2 regions of the Arthrobacter glacialis genome follow, and region 1 is predicted to be linked to the other one. Evidence: riboswitches for the same ligand, from Rfam matches in the RefSeq annotation. Region 1 holds a riboswitch; the other holds the start of a gene.
The links. Region 1 has a riboswitch for cyclic di-AMP ahead of CVS28_RS04675 (M23 family metallopeptidase). Riboswitches for the same ligand answer to the same signal wherever they lie in the genome.
Positions count from the first base shown of each region.

Region 1 (7,658 bases):
AACCTGGCAGATTTTGACAAGGTTCTGGGCAAGATCCGTTCCATCCCGGGTGTTGTCAACAGTGAGACCAGCCTGTTGCTCAGTTCCGTGCTGCGATAGCGTTGAGGAAAAACGCCCCACTACTGCGCGAGCGTTGGGGAGAGAGCGGGGTGCACTGCCCGCCTGCCCGTCTACGCCCAGCTTCCGTCGCGGAGCCATCCCAGCGATTGTTCCCAGAACGTGTGCCTGTATCTGCTGTGGAACAAGGCGAAATGGCCCATGGCGGACTCCCCATAGTCTTCCGGGCGCAGGTGGATGATGCGGGCGGCGCTGTTGGGTGTGTATGCAACGGCCCGTTCCATGGCGGCCATGGTGGCGTAGTGGTCGTCATGAGGCGCCACGGCCAGGATGGGAGCCGTAACGGCCAACTGGTTCGCGCGCAGGGCATCACGTTCAGAGCCAGCGGGCGCCGCAGCAATAAAGTCCTTGTGGGACCGTGCCCAGTCCAAGGCCACGCCGCGCGGGAGATCCTCCATGACGCCCAGGCGCTTGGCCGGAAAATAGCCAACCACGGCCACCAGCGGCACCGTGACTAGGCACCGCACGGCGTGGTCAATTTTGTACCGGAAGCTAAAGTCACGCCAGTATGCGTGCTGCCCGCCCACCGTCAGGATGCGGGACAGCTTGCTGGCGCTTGCCGCCAACCCCACGCCAACGCCGCCAAAGCTGTGCCCCACAAAGTTCACCGGCAAGCCCTGTGAACGCTCCAGGGCCCATGCCAGTACGGCATCAATGTCCGCCGACCCCCATTCAAACCAGCGCTGGTTTTGACCGCGCAATGATCCGCCGCGGGACTGGCCAATCCCCCTGTAGTCAAAGGTGACAGCGGCGAAGCCGTGGGCCGCGAGGAAGGCTGCGTAGCGGTGGTAATAGTTGGCCAGCACTCCTGTGGCACTGCCAATGACAACAGTGCCGCGCTGACCAACACCGCTGGGCACCACAAATTCATGCCCGTGCAACACCCGCCCGTCGGCGCAGCCGAAGGAAACCGGCTGACCGCTCACGTCACCATGGCGAAGTGCCCCGGCCGCAGCCTCTCCGGCGACTGCGTCCAAGGACGCCGCGTCCCCGGCCCCTACTTCCATGGCAGCGCGAAAGCTGTGAGGGTCTCCCCCATTTTGGCCCCATGGGGCGGGACCACCATGATGCCGTCGGCAGCGGCCAGGCCCCGCATCATGGCGGAGTCCGTGTGCGCGCACGGCGATGCCAGCCCGTACACCAGTCGGTACGGCATGAGTCTGGTGGGGCCCTGGAACTCCTTGATGGGTGTACCGCAGGGGACCTCAAAGGTGCCTGGCATGGGGGCGCTGCCCAGTTTTGCCAGCAAGGGGGCGGCCACACTCAGCAGCGCCACCATGGCCGCCAGGGGATTGCCGGGCAGGCCCACCAGGAAGCGGCCGTCGGGCAGCTCGGCCAGCAAGGTGGGGTGGCCTGGGCGCATGGCGATGCTGTTGATGTGGATGGTGCCGCCCATTGCTGCAATGGCACGGCGCAGAAAATCCGCTGAGGAGTTTCCCGTGGCCCCCGTGGTGATCAGGACATCGGCGGGATTATCGGGCGATTCTTCCAGGGCCGCCAAGACGGACTCAAGGGTGTCGTTGGCCCGCTCCAGACCCACCACCTGGCCGCCCAAAAGAGTCACCACGGCCGGCAACAGCGGCGAAAAAGCGTCGCGTACCGCGCCAGGTTCCGGAATCCCGGACGCGATCACCTCGTCGCCTGTCAGCACCAGCTTGACCATCGGCTTGCCCAAAACATGGAGTTCATCAGACCCGCCCAAGGCGGCCAGGGAAATGTGGGCCGGGTTCAGCGTGGTGCCGGATTTAATCAAAACCTCAGCCAGGGCAGCCTCTTGTGCCACGGGGCGGATGTGCTGGCCGTTTTTGGGTTCCCCAGGCCGGGACTCGGAGCCAAGAACCAAAACTGGCAGGCCGTCGTCGTCGTTCTTAACCTGGCCCGACTCGCTGCGTAAAACAGCCTTGGCACCGGCGGGGATCAAGCCGCCCGTGACAATGGGAATCGCCTGCCCGGCCACGAGCCGGCGCCCCTCTTGGGCAAAGATCCACGGCGGGCTGCCCGCAACCGCCCATCCGTCCATGGCGGATGAGGCGTAGTGGGGCATGGGGTTCAGTGCCTGCAGATCGCCTAACAATATCCGGCCCATGGCCTCCGCCAGTGGCACAGGGTGGGCCGGCAGCGCCTCGGGGAGCGCGTAGGCAAGCGCCCTGGCCTCATCCCATGTATGCGGCAACATGCGTGGCGTTTCTGCCGGCGTGGAATCCATGGGGTTATTGTTCAGCTGGTGTGCCGGGCGCAGGCTCGGCCCGTTCTGCCGCTGCCAGGGACTTGGCCAGCCCCAGGGCCGCCTTCATGGCCGTGGCCTCATCCGTCTGCCCGGACCCTGCGGCCAAGCCTGCCGCCAACCCTGCCACAAAGGTGGTCAGGGGTGCGGCAGGACGAACAATCGAGTGCGCTGCCACGCCGGCAACATTCAACACGCCCTGGATGTCCACCTCAATGTCGGCAATCTCAAAAGCTTCTTGCAGCTTGGTCATCCACGCCTGCAGAATCTGGTCCTGATTTTCCAACTGGTTCCTCATTCCTGTCCGCCGCCGGGCACCGCAATGCCGTGGCTGCGGGCGTCATCCCACGTGTCGATGTCCGCGGTGATTCCCGCAGGGACAGCACATTCCTTGATAGCCACACTAGCAATGAGTGAGCGCACGGACGCGTTCGCCAGCCGCTGTGACACCCGCGCCGCATCAACGGCAGCCAGTAACTGCCGCACGGGGTAGATTCCTGCCAGCGGCTGCAGCCGGCCGTTGTCCACGGCTAGCACGGCGTGTGGTGGCGCAGCGCTGCCTGCTTCAGGGCTGTCCGCCCCAAGGCCATCCGCTGCGAGCAGGAGTTGGGCCACCTCAGCAGCCGCAGGCATATCACACGCCAGAATCAGGACCCTTTCTGCAGGGTCCTCGCTGCGTGGCAGGGCAGCCAATCCGGCAGCGATTCCCGCTGCAGGGCCGGCATAAGGCGGATCTTCCTGCACGGCCACCACTAGCTCACCCAGTTCCACTGTTCCCAGCCACCTGGCAATGCTCTCCACGGGACCTACGACGGCGATGCGGGCCTGGGCACCCACCTCACCCTGCACTGCGGCCGGGTCAAGAATCCGTCCCGCAGTTTGCAGACTCGCTTCCTGGGCGGCGATCACCGCCGCCGCAGCCGCAACTGTGCGGGCCAGCAACGTGCTGCCTTCCACGAGGAGACCTGCCTTGGGCACACCACCCAGACGCCGGGAGAGCCCACCGGCCAAAATCACTGCCTGCATGGGTGTGGGGTCAAAGTCAGCATGTGGCCATGCTACCGCGCACCAACGGAGCCTCACGGGCTGGCGCGCGGCGTTTAAAGCAATAAACCCCGTCCAAGGACGGGGTTTATTGGGTATAAAAAGTTCTTAGTGACCCATGGCGATGAAAACGGGGCCTGAACCGACGTTGGCGGAGAAGACAGCGGTCATGCCGCCGCCCCATCCACCGTGTACGGCCTGGCCGTTGCCAATGTAAACAGCGATGTGGGCCATGCCCATGCCGCCATCTGCATAGTAAATCAAGTCACCGGGCTGAGCTTCGGCTGCGGAAACCGTACGACCCAAGCTCAAGTAGCCAGCGGGCCAGTCGTGGAAGTTAATTCCAGCGGCAGCCAAGGAGTTGCTGGCAAGTGCTGTGCAGTCCTGGGCAACGCCAATCTGAGCCAAGGCGGCGCTGGCAATGGTTGCGCCAATCCCGCTCTGGGTAACAGGCTGTGCTGCAGGGGCCGTTGTGGTTACCGTTGCAACCGGTGCTGCGGCGGGTGCCACTGCCTCTTCTACAACTGGTGCTGCAACAACGTCGCTGCTCTTTGCCTCTACAACTACCGGAGCCTCAACAACAGGGGCCGGGGTGGAGGTGATTGCGGGGGTGGCGAAGGAGATCTTCACCGTGGAAGCTGCTGTGATGGCGGACGCAAGTTCCGTCTTCATGTTCAGCGTAGTGGCACCGTCAGAAGCGCGCTCCACCGTGGGAGTAGCCGCGTTTGCTGCGATACCGGATGTAAGTACCAAACCTGATGCAGCTGCGATAACAGCCGCCTGACGACCAACCCCGCCGACGTTGAAGCTGACGGCTTTCGTGAGGGTGGAGATCGGGCTGGACTTAACAACCTCGGCGCGGTGGCGCCCAAGGGCAGTATTTGAAGCCAAGAAGGTTTCCTCTCCCAATGCCTGCGAGGTAAGCTGTCGGATTCGGATGGGAGTCACCCGGCCGCTCCACGTTATGGCGCACACAAAGAAACATTTCTTATGCGTGGTTTAACGCTTCGCGGCTTCACCCCAAGGACTTCTGCAATAAATGCGAAGCCCGATTATTGGTTCCCCCGCCCCTGCCAGACGATTGATACGAACGGACCACGAGCAGTGGCAGAGCTAGGCAATCCACTCATGGACGCCCGCTTGATTCGAAGTTGGCGCGATTACGACGTTACAACAGATTTTTGGCAATGTCACGTTCAGGTCACGGTCGTGTGACTAAGTCGTAATCAAAAGTTGCCTGTGAATGAATTAAAGCCAGCCCATGGGATCGACAGTTTCGTCGTTGACGATAACCTCGAAGTGCAGGTGGGGGCCGGTCGATGCACCGGTGGAGCCGCTGATGCCCACCAATTCGCCCCGCTCAACCTTTTGGCCAACCTTGACTGAATTGCTACTCATGTGGTTGTAGGAGGTTGAGAGCCCGTTGCCGTGGTCCACCACTACCCTGTTGCCGCCACCGTAGGTGTGCCAGCCCGAAAAGGTAACGGTTCCGCCGGCGGCCGCAAGCACTTCGGTGCCGCTCGCAACAGCGAAGTCCTGGCCGGTGTGGTGTTCATCAATCTGGCCTGTGATGGGGCTTACGCGGTCACCAAAGGGAGAGCTTGGAGCCAAGACTTTCAGCGGCGCTGACAGCGTTCCCTTGGAGGCGGCGGGGGCGACGTTGGAGGCGTTGACCTGCAACGTTTCCTTCAGCTGGCCATCGGGGTTCAATTTGCTGCCAATTTCCGGGGCCGCAAAAGTGATCGGGATATCAGCGGATGCACTGACCAGAGTCTGCGCCGAAGCGGCAAATTCCGGTTCCATCGGCTGCTGGTCAACCGCCTGGGCCGAGGGCAAGGTGACGGCCAGGACCAAGCCCGTGGCGGCCATGGCGACGCCCATTTTTTGGCCTGCGCCGCTGGCGGCTCCGGCACGCAGCAAAGCGGCTACGGAAACGCTCGATGATGAATTGGCGCGCTCAACGGCAAGTGCTTCGCGGCGGCTGCCGGTCATAACTACGAGCTCATGAGTAGCCGGCGACGACGCCCGACGGCGTCCCCGCTGCTTATCTTCTGACACTAAAAACCTCTCTTTGATGCACCTGCGGAGTTAGCTGTCGGATTCGGATCAGAGAGTGAAACTTTTGATCCGGCCCAGCCTCGAGACACAGATCTATCCAAGGCACTGCCCAAAAGGACAGTGTCAGCGAATAGTTTGCTGTGTTTTCGATGACGGGCTTCACCCCAAGGCAGGCTGCAAGCCTGCCGAAAGTGGTTCCCCCGCCCTTGCCTAAATGATTGCTGTCCGTTGTGCGAAGGCAAGGTTCGGTGTCGCCCAACGGTAACGCTTTGATTACAGCGCCTGTTTATTACTATACGGTACGAGCGGTAAACGTAATAATTCCGTTACCTTAGTTATCAATAACTGTGAGTCAACTCATGGAGACGAAAATATGGGAAGCCACCTCGGGCGGCAGTTCCAACGCCCCTTCGATCCCCGGCACGCGGACCGAAATGTACTCCCCGACCTGGGCCAAGGAAATCTGTGCGCCCGGGCGCAGCCCGCCTTCGTCAAGCTGGACCAACAATTCCGGATCCACCTGGATGCGCTCAGAAAGCCGGTGGATGATCACTTGCTGCTCCGGGGAGTAACTGCTCATGGCCTCAACCAGTGTGACGAGTCCCGCGGCAAACAAGGGCGAGATCTCCCCGCCAAGTTCTTCAAGCCCGGGAATGGGATTGCCATAGGGGGATTCTTCGGGCCGGCCCAGGAGGTCAAACAAGCGCTGTTCCACCCGCTCGCTCATGACGTGTTCCCAGCGGCAGGCTTCCTCATGGACGTAGGCCCAGTCCAACCCGATCACATCGGAGAGCAGCCTCTCAGCAAGCCGGTGTTTACGCATCACGCGGGTGGCTTTGTCCCGGCCGGCAGGGGTCAGTTCCAGGTGCCGATCACCGGAGACGATCACCAGGCCGTCACGTTCCATGCGTCCAATGGTTTGGGAAACTGTGGGACCTGAGTGGTGCAGGCGTTCGGCAATGCGTGCCCGCAGGGCCACAATGTTCTCTTCTTCCAACTCCAGGATGGTCCGCAAATACATTTCGGTCGTGTCAATCAGATCGGCCACGGCAGTATCCTCCTGTTGTTGGGTGAGATTTTGGGCAAAGCCTTTTCATCTCTACGTTAGCCTGAGTGGCGCTACGGAAGGAAACCTGGGGCAGCTGCGCGCCAGTCATGGGTGCACGGGGAACGGCCATGGGTGGGCGGTTTGTTCAGTACATGTCAGCATTTTTCCGCTGAGCGAAGTTCTACGGCAGAATTGGCAACAGCCCTTGGGTCTTAAACCAACTTCCATCTTTTAATTTTTTGGAGCAACTTGTGAGCGAATCCACGCCCCTCACCATTCCCGCCAATCTGCGCCCGGCCGACGGGCGTTTTGGCGCCGGCCCCTCCAAGGTTCGCCCCGAGCAGATTGCTGCACTCTCCGAGGCTGGCGGAACGCTCCTGGGCACCTCCCACCGTCAGGCGCCCGTCAAGAACCTTGTGGGCGATGTGCGCAGCGGCCTGAAGGACTTCTTTGGCGCCCCTGACGACTACGAGGTCATCCTGGGTGTTGGCGGCTCCACGGCGTTCTGGGACGTTGCAGCGTTTGGCCTGGTGGAGAACAAGGCCCAGCACCTCTCCTTCGGCGAGTTCGGCTCCAAGTTTGCCTCCGCCACCAACAATGCGCCGTTCCTTGACGCATCCTCCATCATCACCTCGGCCCCCGGCACCCGGCCGGTGGCTGTTGCCGAGGCTGGCGTGGACACCTACGCCTGGCCGCAGAATGAAACCTCCACGGGTGTTGCCGCTCCCGTCAAGCGCGTTGCAGGTGCTGACGACGGCGCGCTGGTGCTGGTGGATGCCACCTCCGCCGCGGGTGGTTTGGCAGTGGATGTGCGTGAGAGCGACGTTTACTACTTCGCCCCGCAAAAGAATTTCGCCTCCGACGGCGGCATTTGGCTGGCGCTGTTCTCCCCCGCTGCGCTGGAACGCGCCGCCCGCATCGGCGCGTCCAACCGCTGGGTTCCTGACTTCCTGAACCTGACGACAGCCATTGACAACTCCTTGTTGAACCAGACGTACAACACGCCTGCGCTCTCCACCCTGGTCACCCTGAACAACCAGGTCCAGTGGCTCAACGCCAACGGCGGCATCGACTTCGCCTCGGCACGCACCGCCGACTCCGCCGGCCGCCTCTACTCCTGGGCCGAGTCCTCCCCCATCGCCTCCCCGTTCGTGGTGAACCCGGACG
Region 1 covers NZ_PPXB01000003.1:217,777-225,434, forward strand. Annotated here, with positions in the region: gene CVS28_RS04645 (Lrp/AsnC family transcriptional regulator) at 1-99, shown strand, start outside; gene CVS28_RS04650 (alpha/beta hydrolase family protein) at 171-1,124, opposite strand; gene CVS28_RS04655 (molybdopterin molybdotransferase MoeA) at 1,115-2,323, opposite strand; gene CVS28_RS04660 (DUF6457 domain-containing protein) at 2,328-2,627, opposite strand; gene mobA (molybdenum cofactor guanylyltransferase) at 2,636-3,367, opposite strand; gene CVS28_RS04670 (NlpC/P60 family protein) at 3,494-4,276, opposite strand; cyclic di-AMP (ydaO/yuaA leader) riboswitch at 4,281-4,482, opposite strand; gene CVS28_RS04675 (M23 family metallopeptidase) at 4,634-5,377, opposite strand; cyclic di-AMP (ydaO/yuaA leader) riboswitch at 5,446-5,676, opposite strand; gene CVS28_RS04680 (iron-dependent transcriptional repressor DtxR) at 5,796-6,491, opposite strand; gene serC (phosphoserine transaminase) at 6,743-7,658, shown strand, end outside.

Region 2 (7,658 bases), on a different contig from region 1:
AGCGTGTTCACGGTTTCCGGCACATGGTTGACCACCGAGAGCATGGAGGTGGCCCCGGCGGCGTAGAGCGCTGTCTCGAGCTTGGGTGTGGGAGCCTTGTCCGCCAATTGCTGGCACACCCAGGTACAGGTTTGTCGGGTTCGCAGGGCAGAGGAACACAGGATGAAGTCGGGGAGCACCGAGTTCTCCACCAGCCATTTGCCGGCCAGCGGCGCTTCACTATGGCCGCGCTGGGCCAACGGCCTGTCGTGGTCTTCCACACCCAGCGGAAAAGCCGCCTTGGCATGGCGCATCAAGATCAACTTTTTAATGTGGTGTTCGCTCATGTTCACAGTTTAGTGACACTTAAAGCAGTACGACGGCGGTTGCCGCACCTAAGGTGAGACAACCGCCGTCGTACGTGCCGGAACTAGTCCGGGACCAGCGTCAGATGGAGTATTCCGGGGCGGCCCAAACAACCACTTCGGGGTGCTCGTAGAAGCGGTAGCCTTCGCCGCGGACGGTGCGGACGGTGTTGGCCAGGCGGCCCAGCTTGGAGCGCAGGCGGCGGATGTGAACGTCGATGGTGCGCTCGTTGGGGACCTCGTCGGCGTTGCTCCAGAGGCCCTCAAGGAGTTCGTCGCGGCCCACTGTACGAGTGCCGTTTTCCACTAGGTAGTTCAGCAGCTCGAATTCCTTGAACGTGAGGTTCAGGGTGTCACCGTCGAGGTGCACTTCGCGGCGGGCCAGATCGATCAGGACGCCCGTGGGTCGCTGATCGGCAACCGGGACGCGAACTGCTTCCTGGCGTTGGCGGCTGGCCACGGTGGGGTCTCCAAAGGTGGAGCGGACAACGTCCAAGGCGGTGCCAACAGCGTCCGACGGCGCAATCGCCACGGCTGCGTAGCTCTGGGCTTGCGGCACCAGGCTTTGAGCGTAGGCACGGATGTCCTGCGCCAGTTTGGCCAGGGACGTTCCGGCTGCGGCGGCCGTGTCTTCATCCACGCCGACGTACAGAACAAATCCTCGTGCCACATTGTCCGGGCTGACACCGCGCAGTTTGTCGCCGCCGGCAATCACCGGGGTGGGCGCCGTCATGGGGTAGCCCTCAGCTGCGGGGACAGCACGCAGCCGGGATGCGGCAGTGGTCGTGTCGGGACGGTAGGCGCCTGAGTATCCGGGGTGCTCAGTATGAGCAGAATGGGCCAGCGCGCCCTGACTGCTGTTGCGGGCAACGGCCTTGGCGGCGTTTCTAACGGAGATGTGGACGTATCCGGATGCTACTGACATTGAACTACCTAAGGTGTATGGCCGTACTCGACGGCGCGAATGCTTCCTTCAGCTCTGAGAATCCAGAGCTTTATTGCCCTCTTTACGAGGGCCAGCCCATGGGCCAAAGCCTGAAATTTGCCATGTGTTGCTACATCCCCCAATGGCTTCCAGGTATTGCGATCTAGGCCTGCATTCGACAACTGCGCAAAAACTGTCCCCTCGCTTCGAGGCGGACAGTTGCTGCTGCTGCAGAATTCACTGAGTGGGTGTTCACATACGTCAGTGTCCTACGTAACAAAGCATCCTTGCAAGTAACAAAGGCCCCAAACGTCCAGCATGTGAGATTGTGCTCTAATTTGTGATGAACCTTACATTGTAGTTTTACTCTCAATTTGACGGAAAATGACGATTTGAGTCAAAGATAATCACCATAATCGCGTAATGCACGCGCACATATTTTGCTGGACTCACTATTTTGATAATTTTGTTCAAACCAAGTTTTTGCACGATTACTATGCCCTCGACAAGTTCTCACTGAAACCCAGCTTTTTCCCAGTTTTTTACGCTAAGTAAACAAATGTTTACCTAAAGCGCTGGACGTAGGACCTTGGCTGGCTGGGGGGTGCCTCGTGGCCGGCAGCTAGCGGTGAAGTGCCCGCGCCAGGGCGAACGGGCGGAGGGCAGCAATTTGCTCCCGCATCGTGACGTTGTTGCGCTTGTTCAGCATCAGCAGCGCAGCAAGACCAGCAACAACTGCCACAACGCCGCCCAAGCCCAGCGACCAGCGGGGGCCGAATTCCGTGGCGATCCACCCCACCAACGGCGCTCCAATGGGCGTCCCGCCCTGCATCACCACCATATAGACGGCCAGCACGCGTCCACGCATGGCGGAGTCGGTGGTCAGCTGCACGGTGGTATTGCACGCGTTCATGAACGTCAGTGAGGCCAACCCCACCGGCACCAGGGCAATGGCGTAGAGGGCAAAGCTGGGCATGAAGGCGGCCGCGCCCACCGTCACGCCGAAGGCCAGCGCGCCACCGACGATGTAGACCATGCGCATGGTCTTGCGCCTGGCAGCCAGCAACGCCGCAGCCAGGGTGCCAATGGCCATGACCGAGCCAAGCAGCCCGTACTCCCCCGGCCCCACATGGAAAACTGCCGTGGCCATGAGTGCGTTGGTGATTTGAAAGTTCATCCCAAAGGTGGCCACCAGGAACACCAGCACCATGATCATCATCAAATCCGGGCGCTGCCTGATGTAAACAAAGCCTTCACGAATCTGCCCCTTGGCCCGGGGCACCCGCACTGCGGGAATGAGCTCGCTGGTGCGCATGCGCCACAGCGAGACGATCACGGCAGCAAAGCTCGCGGCATTGATCAAGAAGGCCGGCCCCGTTCCCACCAGCGCAATGACCAGACCCGCAACGCCGGGCCCTGCCAGGCGGGCCAGGTTGAAGGACGCACTGTTGAGCGCCACGGCGTTGGGCACATCCTCCTTGGCAACCACCTGGGACACAAACGCCTGACGTGACGGGGCATCGAAGGCGCTGGCCACACCCAGCAGGGTGGCCAATACATAAACGTGCCACAGTTGTACAGCCCCCGTGACAACCAATATTCCCAACAAAAGCGCACAAATTCCCATGGCGGTTTGGGTGATGAGCAGCAGTTTCCTCTTGTTGACGCGGTCGCCCACCAGCCCTGCGTAGGGCCCCAGGAACACGATGGGCAAGAATTGCAGGCCCGTGGTAATGCCGGCAGCGGTGCCTGAATGATTGGTGAGGACCGTCAGGACCAGCCAGTCCTGGGCGACGCGCTGCATCCAGGTACCGATATTGGACACCAGGGCTCCTGTCACCCAGAGCCGGTAGTTGAAAACTCTCAGCGAACGGAACATGGAACTCATTTAGGAGCTCATCTCCTGCAAAATCAGAGCTGCCTCGTGCAGCGTTGCACGCTGCTTCGGGGTTAGGTCCGCCACGCGCTTGGCCAGCCAGGCGGTTCGTTTTGAGCGTGCCCGCAGCAGCGCGGCGGCTCCTGACTCGGTAATTTGAACCAGCACCTGGCGCTTGTCCTGGGGATTCTCTTCGCGGCTCACCAGCCCGGCTTCAGCCAGCGCATTCACAATCCGTGTCATGGAGGGCGCTTGAATCTGCTCGCGCACAGCCAGCCAGCCCACAGTTTGCGGACCTCTGAGCACGGCCGCCAGAACCGAATACTGCCCCGGGCTGATCTCCCTGGTGGCAGCCTCGGCCCGCAGCCGCCGGGAGGTGCGCATAATCGCCACCCGCAATTCAGCGGCCAGGGGTGCCACGCCGATGGGCTTGCGGGACGCCAAAGGTGCCCTGTCCGGCGTCGTAGTGCTTAGAGAAGTTTCAGTCATCACGTGTCAGCTACCTAAAGAAAAAGTTTCGTATCGTCTTGCTTTTCACCCTAGATGGTTAGCATTGCTAAGTAAATGAAAGATTGCTCACCATGCCACTCACCTCGCTACAAAGGTTGTTACCAAAACGTGACATGACTGTCCTTATGGACTAGTCTGATATTTGTGCCTGCTGAATCACCTACGATTTTTGGCACAAATGGACGGATCGCCGAGCTCTGCCGCCGCCCATTTCCCTCCATTCCCATGGCAGAGACGGGGGACCCAATCTTTGCGGGCCTTCCACATGGAAGCCCTTGGGGTTAAGCCAGCGCAGTTCTTTCAAGCAGTGAACTCTGCCTGCCATTACTGCGTGGCCGGATTCTCTAGTCCGTTCCCGACAGCTCACCTCGCAGGCGTAGAGAGGCTACAACTATGTCTGCACCACAGCAGCGCGGCCGTCGTCGCGCCGAATCAACCCGCCGTCCCTCCCTTTTTGGGCTCGCCTCCGCAAGCAACGGAACACGCGCAGCCAGCAAATCCTCCCCCGTAACGGCCACCGCCAAATGCATGGCTGCCGTGGCAGTGCTGGGCGCGTTGGTGGCAGCCGGCTCCGTGGCACAGTCCGTGGAAAACACTCTTTCCGACCAGGGCAACACCAGCCTGGTTTCCGCCGTGGACCGCTCGGTTCCGGCGCCGGCAGTGTCAGTTCCCACGGATGCTGCCATTAGCTTCCCCGGCATCGCTGTCAGCTCTTCGCCAAAGGCCGCGGCCACTCCTGCCGCCGTCAAGGCCGAAGCGGAGCAGGTCAAAGCCGTTACCGCAGCGCCTGCCCCTGTTGCCGTGGATGACCCCGCCGCCGCAAAGGCCTACGCCTCCGGTCAAATGGCCGCTCATGGCTGGGGCGCTGACCAGATGAGCTGCCTCACCCTGCTCTGGCAGCGCGAGTCCGAATGGCTCACCTCGGCAGAGAACGCCTCCAGCGGCGCCTACGGCATTGCCCAGTCCCTGCCGGCCAACAAGATGGACAGCGAAGGCAGCGACTGGAGCACCAACTTCCAGACCCAGATCCGCTGGGGTTTGAGCTACATCGAAGGCCGCTACGGTTCACCGTGTGGGGCCTGGGGCCACTCCGAATCCGTGGGCTGGTACTAAATAACTTCTTGAACTAGGGGCTGAGTACTTGTGGCTGGTGATTTTTCGGATCCTGATGCGCTGCTGCCGATCCCCGGCGGCAGCATTGCGCTGCGCGACGCCCGATCGGAATCCACCCGCGACGTTTCATTGACACCATTTTGGCTGGGCCGGACGCAGGTCACAGCGGCCACTTGGCGTGCTGTCATGGACGACGCCGGAACCTCGCCTTTAGCTGCCAGCGTGCCTGCGCACCCCGTCACCTGGTTCGACGCCGTGCAGTGGTGCAACGCCGCCTCCGCTCTGGCTGGCTATGCGCCCGCCTACAGTGTGAGCGGCCGTGAGGTGGGCTGGGATGTCAGCGCTGACGGCTACCGGCTGCCCACCGAGGCCGAATGGGAATGGGCGGCTCGCGCGGGCACCGTGACACCCATCTACGGTCCGCTCTCCGCTATTGCCTGGACAGCACTGGATGAGGTTGAGGGGCCTCAACCAGTTGCTGGCAAGGCCGGGAACAGCTTTGGCTTGTTCGACATGATCGGCAACGTGTGGGAATGGTGCTGGGATTACGCTGACACGGCCCGCTATGGCGATTACAGAAGTTTGCGGGGAGCTGGCTGGGATGATCCTTCATGGAGCGCCCGGGCCTCCGTGCGCCGAGGCAGCGCCCCGGATGCCGTCCTGGAAGATGTGGGCTTCCGGATGGCGCGCGGAGCCGTTGGCGACGCCGGTTCACATGCCGCCCAGGGCTGGTCAGCCGATGCCGATAGGCACCGAGCTGCCATTAAGGGTCCGCTGCCCGTGGGCTGGACGCCGCTGCGCTCGCTGCTGTAGCCACTCGTGGCCGATCCTGCGAAAAATGCCGCCGTTCCCGCAAAATGCCACCTGTCTATCGGTGGCAAAAAGCGGGAACGGCGGCATTTTTGGAATAGGGGTTGGTGGGCCCACAACCCCGAGGGCCCCGCCGCGAGCTTGCGAGCGGTGGGAGGGGTTGGGGATTACTCCGCTACGCCATAGAGGCGGTCGCCGGCGTCGCCCAGTCCGGGCACGATGTAGGAGTTCTCATCCAGGCCCTCATCGATCGAGGCAAGAACTACGTGCACGTTGTCGCGGTCGCCGTGGGCGGCCTCGAGCTTGGCCAGACCTTCCGGTGCGGCCAGCAGGCAGATGCAGGTGATGTCTGCGGCGCCGCGGTCAAAGAGGAACTTGAAGGCTTCGATCAAGGTGCCGCCGGTGGCCAGCATGGGGTCCAGCACGTAGACCTGGCGGCCGGTGAGGTCCTCGGGGAGGCGCTCGGCGTAGGTGATGGCCTCGAGGGTTTCCTCGTTGCGGGCCATACCCAGGAAACCAACCTCGGCGGTGGGCAGCAGACGGGTCATGCCCTCCAACATGCCAAGTCCTGCGCGCAGGATCGGCACCACCAACGGTGTGGGCTTACTCAGGCCGGTACCCACGGTGGAGGTCACGGGTGTCTGAATGTTGACCGGTTCCACGCGAACTTCCCGCGTTGCTTCATAGGCCAACAAGGTGACAAGTTCTTCGGTCAGCTGACGGAAAACGGAGGACGGAGTGTCCTTGTTCCGCAGGACGGTCAACTTGTGGGCAATTAGCGGATGATCCGCAACCAGTACGCGCATGAATAAAAGCTACCATTGAGCCGTGCCCAACACCGAGAAATCTCACCCAATCGAGACCACCGCCACGGCTTTTCACGCCGGATGGATGGGCATTGCCCTCACGGAAGCCCGCCGGGCCCTGACCACAGGGGATGTCCCCATTGGCGCCGTCGTCCTAGGGCCCGACGGCGACGTCCTGGGTTTGGGGCGCAACGAACGTGAAGCGCACGGAGACCCCACGGCCCATGCCGAGGTGGTGGCGATCCGCGAAGCCGCAGCGAAACTGGGTTCTTGGCGGTTGAATGGCTGCACACTGGTGGTCACGCTCGAGCCGTGCACCATGTGTGCCGGGGCCATTGTGTTGGCGAGAGTGCCGCGCGTTGTTTTTGGGGCGTGGGATGAGAAGGCCGGGGCGGCAGGATCAGTGTTTGATGTGCTCCGGGAACGCCGGCTCAACCACTGGGTGGAAGTTTTTCCCGGTGTTCGTGAGGACGAATGTGCGGCGCTGTTGAAGGACTTTTTCAGCGGACACCGCTAAGAGCCCGCCCGCTACGGCTCAATCCGCAGCGGCATTGACGGCATCACACAGGACACCAGCGTGATTTCCTTCGCCCCAAGGGCCCCCACGCGGTTGTTCCGCCCCATGTCATCACACCAATCCACGTTGTAAGGGTAGGCGGCCATCATGCCCTCGCCGGGACTGCATCAGTCGGCAGGTCGAGGCTCACACTGAATGCACCGGCGTCGTTCGTGGGCGCCAGCGTCTCAAGAACTTTGGCGCCGGAACCGTCGTACACTTCCACCTGAATCTGGGCGTTCTCGCCGTACCGTGGGTTGCAGCTGGCGTCATCCGCCGCGACGGTGATGCTCGCGCCGGACTTGGCAGTGGCGGGGCTGAGCGAGAACGACGGCGGGAGGCACGGCTGCGACATTCCCGGCTGCGTACAGGCGGCCAACGCGAGGCAAGACAGCCCCAGCGATGCCAACACCGCTGCTATCCGCGACCACACCACCCTAGCCACTTTCAGCCCGCCGCGTTGAGGGCGTCGATCCGCTTTTGCCGGCTTTGCGGCGAATCAAGGCTGAAGGTGCGGAAGTCGCGCAGGTCCTCGCGAATGAACGCCGCCACCTCCTGGATCTTGTGCATCACGGCGCTGGTGGGCGCGCTGAAGAGCCAGTGGGCAATGCGTTCCTGGCCGGGATCGTACTGCCACAGGCCAATGATGCGGCCGCGGTCCACAATGGGGTGGTCGGGCAAATCGCCCTGAAGCGAGAGTTTGGCGTCGAGGAACTTC
Region 2 covers NZ_PPXB01000001.1:374,258-381,915, reverse strand. Annotated here, with positions in the region: gene CVS28_RS01705 (SixA phosphatase family protein) at 1-326, opposite strand, end outside; gene CVS28_RS01700 (winged helix-turn-helix domain-containing protein) at 427-1,269, opposite strand; gene CVS28_RS01695 (MFS transporter) at 1,892-3,157, opposite strand; gene CVS28_RS01690 (MarR family winged helix-turn-helix transcriptional regulator) at 3,158-3,634, opposite strand; cyclic di-AMP (ydaO/yuaA leader) riboswitch at 3,850-4,046, shown strand; gene CVS28_RS01685 (aggregation-promoting factor C-terminal-like domain-containing protein) at 4,049-4,768, shown strand; gene CVS28_RS01680 (formylglycine-generating enzyme family protein) at 4,799-5,581, shown strand; gene upp (uracil phosphoribosyltransferase) at 5,746-6,384, opposite strand; gene tadA (tRNA adenosine(34) deaminase TadA) at 6,470-6,901, shown strand; gene CVS28_RS01665 (hypothetical protein) at 7,047-7,295, opposite strand; gene CVS28_RS01660 (DNA glycosylase AlkZ-like family protein) at 7,388-7,658, opposite strand, start outside.
Region 2: linked by a shared signal. The riboswitch ahead of CVS28_RS01685 (aggregation-promoting factor C-terminal-like domain-containing protein) and the one ahead of CVS28_RS04675 (M23 family metallopeptidase) in region 1 are both predicted to bind cyclic di-AMP.